Cyanobium sp. PCC 7001: one gene and its partner. Each later gene encodes a partner of the first gene's protein in a complex. Links are inferred from orthologs where the notes say so. Each region holds a gene or a part of one and is shown in the gene's direction. Other genes may lie near its edges.

Evidence for each region. The genes of interacting proteins can lie anywhere in the genome.
Region 2: the proteins of tsaE (region 1) and tsaD are in contact, whole or in part, in a crystal structure (PDB 6N9A), measured with the Thermotoga maritima proteins. The link is inferred for Cyanobium sp. PCC 7001 from one-to-one orthologs. Residues at the interface, in WP_004082108.1 of Thermotoga maritima: Leu37, Gly38, Lys46, Lys57, Val59, Lys60, Ser61, Thr63, Phe64, Thr65, Leu66, Met67, Val69, Pro71, Tyr82, Arg83, Leu84, Asp86, Asp88, Phe89, Asp93, Ile128, Asp130, Glu131, Arg134; in WP_004082750.1 of Thermotoga maritima: Cys10, Asp11, Arg49, His50, Leu82, Gly84, Gly135, Gly136, Glu154, Thr155, Leu156, Asp157, Asp158, Ser159, Glu162, Asp165, Lys166, Arg169, Leu170, Tyr175, Lys213, Thr214, Leu217, Tyr218, Gln221, Arg222, Asn324.

Annotation. Positions count from the first base shown.
Region 1 is NZ_DS990556.1:2,107,297-2,110,738, reverse strand. The notes cover bases 734-3,442. They hold tsaE (tRNA (adenosine(37)-N6)-threonylcarbamoyltransferase complex ATPase subunit type 1 TsaE), read left to right. Parts: upstream 734-1,713; coding sequence 1,714-2,172; downstream 2,173-3,442. Other genes in these bases: mutT (8-oxo-dGTP diphosphatase MutT), read right to left, coding at 3,251-3,442; CPCC7001_RS10365 (carbohydrate kinase), read right to left, coding at 2,181-3,215; ahcY (adenosylhomocysteinase), read right to left, coding at 734-1,596. Outside these bases: CPCC7001_RS10380 (single-stranded DNA-binding protein), read left to right, coding at 1-43; more of ahcY, read right to left, coding at 169-733. UniProt on the Escherichia coli protein: Required for the formation of a threonylcarbamoyl group on adenosine at position 37 (t(6)A37) in tRNAs that read codons beginning with adenine.
Region 2 is NZ_DS990556.1:1,193,543-1,197,024, reverse strand. Bases 1-2,959 are described here. They hold tsaD (tRNA (adenosine(37)-N6)-threonylcarbamoyltransferase complex transferase subunit TsaD), read left to right. Parts: upstream 1-931; coding sequence 932-1,987; downstream 1,988-2,959. Other genes in these bases: CPCC7001_RS05825 (type IV pilus twitching motility protein PilT), read right to left, coding at 2,355-2,959; CPCC7001_RS05830 (hypothetical protein), read left to right, coding at 2,100-2,321; CPCC7001_RS05840 (photosystem I reaction center subunit III), read right to left, coding at 325-822; CPCC7001_RS05845 (photosystem I reaction center subunit IX), read right to left, coding at 194-313; gmk (guanylate kinase), read left to right, coding at 1-125. Outside these bases: more of CPCC7001_RS05825, read right to left, coding at 2,960-3,482.

The DNA of each region.
Region 1 (3,442 bases):
ATTCGGGGGTGGCGAGCCCAGCGAAGAGGAAGTGCCGTTCTGAGGGCCGCCTGAGGGCCGCGTTCTGACAGACCATCTGAAGGCCATGAAAAAACCCACCGGCCTGAACCGGTGGGTGATGGGGCGGGAGGTTCGTTCCAGCGCTCTGCCGGAAGCGAGCCTGGCGGATCAGTAGCGGTAGTGATCCAGCTTGTAGGGACCCTCCACGGGCACGTTGATGTAGGCCGCCTGCTCAGCGGTGAGCTCGGTGAGCTTGGCGCCGATCTTCTCGAGGTGGAGGCGGGCCACCATCTCATCGAGATGCTTGGGCAGCACGTACACCTCCTTGGCGTACTGATCGCCCTTGGTGAACAGCTCGATCTGGGCCAACACCTGGTTGGTGAAGGAGTTGCTCATCACGAAGCTGGGGTGACCGGTGGCACAGCCCAGGTTCACGAGCCGGCCTTCGGCCAGCAGGATGATCCGGTTGCCGCTGGGCAGCAGGATGTGGTCCACCTGGGGCTTGATGTTCTCCCAGGGGTACTGCTTGAGGGAGGCCACATCGATCTCGTTGTCGAAGTGGCCGATGTTGCACACGATCGCCTGGTCTTTCATGGCGATCAGGTGCTCGTGGCGGATCACCTTGAAGTTGCCTGTGGCGGTCACGAAGATGTCCACATCGCGCACCACGTCGTCGAGACGCACGACGCGGTAGCCCTCCATCGCGGCCTGCAGGGCGCAGATCGGATCCACCTCGGCGATCATCACCGTGGCGCCGAGACCCCGCAGGGACTGGGCCGAACCCTTGCCCACGTCGCCGTAGCCCAGCACCAGGGCCACCTTGCCGGCCACCATCACGTCGGTGGCGCGCTTGATGGAGTCCACCAGCGATTCACGGCAGCCGTAGAGGTTGTCGAACTTGCTCTTGGTGACCGAATCGTTGACGTTGATGGCGGGGAAGGGGAGTTCGCCCGCTTTCTGCAGCTGGTACAACCGCGCCACGCCCGTGGTGGTTTCCTCGGTGACGCCCTGGATGGCGGCGTGGATGCGCGAGTAGAAGCCCGGCTGGGCGGCCAGCTTCTGGCGGATGGAGTTGAAGAGGGCGGTTTCCTCCTCGTTGGACGGGTTGTCCAGAACGGAAGGATCCCTTTCGGCCTTGGTGCCGAGGATCACCAGACCGGTGGCATCGCCGCCGTCGTCCAGGATCATGTTGGGGGTGCCGCCATCGCCCCACTCCAGGATGCGGTGGGTGAAGGCCCAGTACTCATCGAGGGTCTCGCCCTTGTAGGCGAACACCGGCACGCCGGCGGCCGCGATCGCCGCGGCGGCGTGGTCCTGGGTGGAGAAGATGTTGCAGCTGGCCCAGCGCACCTCGGCGCCGAGGGCCACCAGGGTTTCGATCAGAACGGCGGTCTGAATCGTCATGTGCAGGGACCCCGCGATGCGGGCTCCCTTGAGGGGCTGCTCGGCACCGAACTTGCGGCGCAGGGCCATCAGGCCCGGCATCTCGGTTTCGGCAATGGCGATCTCCTTGCGGCCGAACTCGGCCAGGCCGAGATCAGCGATCACATAGGAGGATGTGGTCTGCAACGAGGGTGCAGCGGGTGTAGCCACCATGGGTCTTCGGCTCCAGAGAACGGCTCGCTCCCGGCTGGGAGGGCGTTGGGGTGAACGTGCTGCGGAGACGCCGAGGCTTCGGGCTCGCTTGAGCGGCAATCTACAGAGAGGTTCAAGATCCGCGTGAGCCCTGCCGTGCCGCTCTGCCGGTGTGTGTCGCTGGCCGACGCCGCTGCCACACGCGCTTTGGGGGCCGAACTGGCCGGCCTGCTCGCCCCAGGCCCGGCGATCGTGCTGCTGCGGGGCGACCTCGGTGCGGGCAAGACCTGCCTGGTGCAGGGCCTGGCGGCGGCCCTCGGCATCGACGAACCGATCACCAGCCCCACCTTCGCCCTCGCCCAGCACTACGGCCCGCTTGTGCACCTCGATCTCTACCGCCTGGAGCAGCCGGCCGCCGCCGATGAGCTCTTCGCCCAGGAGGAGGAAACGGCGCGGGAGGTGGGCGCGGTGCTGGCGGTGGAGTGGCCGCAGCGGCTGAGCTTCATCCCCGCGGAGGCCTGGCAGGTGGAGCTGGAGCTGCCGGAGGGGGGCGATCCTGAGGCGGGCCGTCTGGCCCGGGTGTGGGCCCCGCGCTGACGCCGCTGCTATGGCCGCTGCCAATGGCCGCTGAGGAAGCCCGCCACGGCCTCCGCGCTGGGCTGGGGATCGATGGCTCCAGGCGCCTGGCACACCAGGGCCCCGCAGGCGCTGGCGAAACGGATCAGCTCCACAACCCCGGCCGGGTCCTCACCCCGCAACAGGGATGGACGGGCGCAGAGGCCATGCAGCACGCCCGCGGTGAAGGCATCCCCGGCGCCGGTGGTGTCGGCCACGGCCACCAGGAAGGCGGCCAGCTCCCCGGTGGCGGCGCCAAAGGTCCAGCGCACGGGGTTGGCTCCATCGGTGACCACCACGGCGGGCCGGCGGGGCAGGGCCTGCCGCACCGCCTCGGGGGAAGTGCGGCCGAACAGCCAGAGGGCTTCCTCCGCCGCGCACTTCACCAGGGCGGCCTGGCCGAGTAGCTCCAGGATCAGCTGCTGCTGGGCCTCGCTGGGGGGGGCGTCGGGAGCCGCCGCCCCATCCCAGAAGGTGGGGCGCCAGTTCACATCCACCGCGATCGCCACCCCGGCCGCGGCGGCCAGGGCCACGGCCCGCCGCAGGGCAGCCGCCGCGGCCGGCCTGGCCAGGGGGATGGTGCCCACCAGCAGCCAGGCGGCCCCATGCAGCAGTCCGCCGTCCCCCGCCAGGGCTGCGGCGAGGGGTTCGGCCTCCAGGGCCTCATCGGCGAATCCGTCGCCCCGATCCCCCGCAAAACCGCCGAACTGGCGATCACCCTGCCGGTCACGCCGCACCAGCACCACCCGGGAGGGGCGCCGCGGGTCCCATTGCAGGGCGGCGGTGTTGACCCCACGGCCGGCGAACAGCCCGGCGAATGCCTCGCCGATCGGGTCCTGGCCGAGCCTCCCCAGGAACGCCACCGGGGTGCCCAGGCGGGCCAGGGCACAGGCCACATTGGCCGGCGCCCCGCCGAGACGGTCGTCGATCTGATCGGGATCGGCCGTGGCCGGATCGCCGCCGGGCGGGCCCAGGCGGTCCACCAGGGCCTCCCCGAGGCAGAGCACCGAAGGGGACGCGACCATCAGGCTGCGGTTCGTCTGCCTCCAGGCTGACCGGTTCAGGCGGCAGCGTCAGCACTGGACGCGCCGCCGGCAGACGCGGCGGCCTCCAGATGCTCCAGCAGGGCCGTGATGATGCGGGCGTTAGCGGCCGGGAAGGGGTAGTCGGCGAGCTGGCAGGGCTGCACCCAGCGCACCTGCTGACTGGCCAGGGGCTGGGGTTCACCGCCGAGCCAGCGGCACAGGTGCAC
Region 2 (3,482 bases), 910 kb from region 1 along the record:
TCCAGCGGCGGTTGCAGCGGGCCCGGGTGGAGCTGGAGGCCGAGGCCGAGTTCGACGCCAGCCTGATCAACGACGACCTGGAGGCATCGCTGCAGCTGCTGGAGCAGCGGCTCGGGCTGGGCTGATCCGGCTAGGACCGACTCCGACTGGCCATGAAAAAAGCGGCCCGCGGGCCGCCTGGGATTGAGGGGGATCAGGCCGGAGGATGGAGAATCAGATCGGGGAAGAATCGGAAGATCTCGATCGTGATTCCGGCTGTGAGGGTGAACCAGACGGCAGCTACGACGGGAGCGGTGGTGAGGAATTTCTTCATGGTTCCAGGTTTCAGCGAGGGGAGACGGTCACTTTGGAGTCGGCTTCAATCATCGATCCGTCGGTGAACTCTCTCAGTGCGGCCAGGGGCCAGACCGCGGCCGAGAGGGTGGATTTGAAGGCCAGGGGCATGTCGATCTGGATTTCGCGCATGGTGGCGTCCTTGCTGCCGCGGATCGCGATCAGATAGGAGCGACCAGCCCAGCCGATCGTGCCGGCGATGTAGAGGAAGAGGAGGCCCGGGATCAGGAAATCACCGGCATGGCTCCAGCGACCGTCCACGATCAGGTGGGGCAGACCGTCAGTGCCGCAGAGGGCCTCGCCGTAGACCGTGAACCGCGCCTTGGCCTGGTCGGTCTCTGCACCGGCGGCCCGCTGCTGGAAGCGGGGGTTTTCGGCGCAGGGGGTGAGACCGGCCACGGAGGCGTCCGCCCTGGCCACGGGCGCGAAGCCGAACAGCAGGAAGGCTGAGAGCAGAACCGCGCACAGGCGGGGGAGAAGACGTCGCATGGGATGTCTGGGTAGGAAGCCGGGAGGAGTGCCTTGCGGAACCCTGCGGCCGCGCTGGGCCACGGGGCAGGATGTCACTCGCGGACAGTAGGGGAGCTCTCCGGGCGCCATGCCGACGGTTCTGGCCCTCGAAACAAGTTGTGACGAGTCAGCGGCTGCGATTGTGCGGGATCGCACCGTGCTCGCCAGCGCCGTGGCCTCCCAGGTGGAGGAGCACGCCCGCTGGGGCGGCGTGGTGCCCGAGATCGCCTCCCGGCGCCACGTGGAGGCCCTGCCCGGCCTGATCGCCCGCGTCAGCGCCGAATCCGGCCTGGGGCCCGGCGATGTGGACGCCATCGCCGCCACGGCGGCGCCCGGCCTGCTGGGGGCGCTGCTGGTGGCGTCGGTCACCGGTCGCACCCTGGCGCGGCTGCACGGCAAGCCGTTTCTCGGCATCCACCACCTGGAGGGACACCTCTGCTCGGTGCAGCTCGGTGAACCCCTGCCACCCGGTCCCTATTTGGTGCTGCTGGTGAGTGGCGGTCACACCGAGCTGATCCGGGTGGATGGCCCCGGGGCCTACACCCGTCTTGGCCGCAGCCACGACGATGCGGCCGGCGAGGCCTTCGACAAGGTGGCCCGGCTCCTGAATCTGGGCTACCCCGGCGGCCCGGCGATCCAGGCCGTGTCGGCCCCCGGGGATCCCAGGCGCTTCCCTCTGCCCAAGGGACGGGTGTCCAGACCCGAGGGGGGCTTCCATCCCTACGACTTCAGCTTCAGCGGCCTGAAGACGGCGATGCTGCGGCTGGTGCGCCAGCTGGAGCAGGACGGCGGCCCCCTGCCCGTGGCCGATCTGGCGGCCAGCTTCGAGCAGGTCGTGGCGGAGGTGCTGGTGGAGCGGAGCTGCCGCTGCGCCGTGGATCAGCGGCTGAACACCCTGGTGCTGGTGGGCGGCGTGGCGGCGAACCGGCGGCTGCGGGGCCTGCTGGAGGACCGCGCCGCCCGGGACGGCCTGCACTGGCGGGTCGCGCCTCTGCCGTACTGCACCGACAATGCGGCCATGATCGCCGTGGCAGCGTGCGAGCGCCTGGCGGCCGGCCAGAGCAGCCCCGCAGGGCTGGGCGTGGCAGCCCGCTGGCCCCTGGAGCGGGCCGGAGAGCTCTATGGGGCGACACCCTGTTTCTAGCACCTGTCCTTGGCGCTGCCGGCCTGGGCCTGGGCTCTTGCCCAGGGGCTGGGGCCCGCAGGGTTGCCGTTCGGTGCCCTTAGGCTGACCCAACGCTGCCGGCTTCCCATTCATGGCCCCTGCAGATCCGGATGCCGCCAGCCAGCCAGCTCCAGCGCAGGAGGGTGAACCGCTGGCGGAGGATGCCAGCCACGAGCCGGTCAGCCCCACCGAACTCAATGCCTGGCGGCGTGGCTTCACCCCCCAGGCCGAGATCTGGAACGGACGCCTGGCCATGCTGGGCCTCTCGGTGGGCCTCACCGTGCTGATTCTGGCCCGGCTGGCCTTCCACTGATCCCGGCCCTCGGCATGGATCAGTGGAAGGGCTTCAGGTGCGTCCGCGCAGGGCCTGGGCCAGTTCGTTCGGCTTGAGGCTCTGGGCGATCGCATCGTCCGGGGTCACCCGGCCGGCCTCCACCAGGTCCTGCAGGGACTGGTTGCTGGTGACCATGCCATCGAAGCGACTGCGCCGCATGATCTCCTCGATCTCGTCGAGCTCGGCGCGCTGGATGTAATCGCGGCAGGCATCGGTGTTGATCAGGATGTCGTGGTAGGCCGCCCGCTCGCCATCGGTGGTCTTGATCAGTCCCTGGGCGATCACCCCGAGCAGGGTCTCCGACACCGAGCGGCGGATGCTGTCCTGCTCGCTGGGGGGATACATGCCCAGCACCCGTTCCACGGTCTTGATGGCGGAGTTGGTGTGCAGGGTGCCGAACACCAGGTGGCCGGTCTGGGAGGCTTCGATCGCGGTGGCGAGGGTTTCGCGGTCGCGGATTTCACCGATCAGGATCACGTCGGGGTCCTCCCGCAGGGAGGCCCGCAACGCGTTGTGGAACACCTTGGTGTGATGGCCCACCTCGCGGTGGCGGATCAGCGACTGGCGGCTCTCATGCACGAATTCCACGGGATCCTCGATGGTGAGGATGTGGCGGCTCATGTTGTTGTTGATCCAGTCCACCATCGCCGCCAGCGTGGTGCTCTTGCCGGAACCGGTGGGCCCCGTGACCAGGATCATGCCCTTCGGCCGGGTGCAGAGTTCCTTCAGCACATCCGGCAAGTTCAGATCCTCCAGGGTGGCGATCTTCTGCGGAATCAGACGCAGCACCATCGCCGGCCCCCGCAGGGAGTCCATCAGGTTGATCCGCACCCGCACGAAGGGGAAGGCGTGGGAGCCGTCGTATTCCTTGTCCCGCAGGAAGGCGTCGATCTCCGCGGGGCTGAGCATCTCCCGCATCCAGTCGTTGAAGGTGGCCTGATCGGTCACGGGCCAGCCGGTGCGGATCATGTCGCCACGGGAGCGGTAGCGCGGCTCCTCGCCCACGCCCACATGCACGTCGGAGTAGTTGCGGGCATTGGCCAGCCTCACGATGCCTTCGAGGCTCGTCGGCATCGGCCCCATGCCCTCGCCCTGCCAGACCCCGTCAGCGCCGCCGGTCTGTGGCACGGCGGCCGGCAC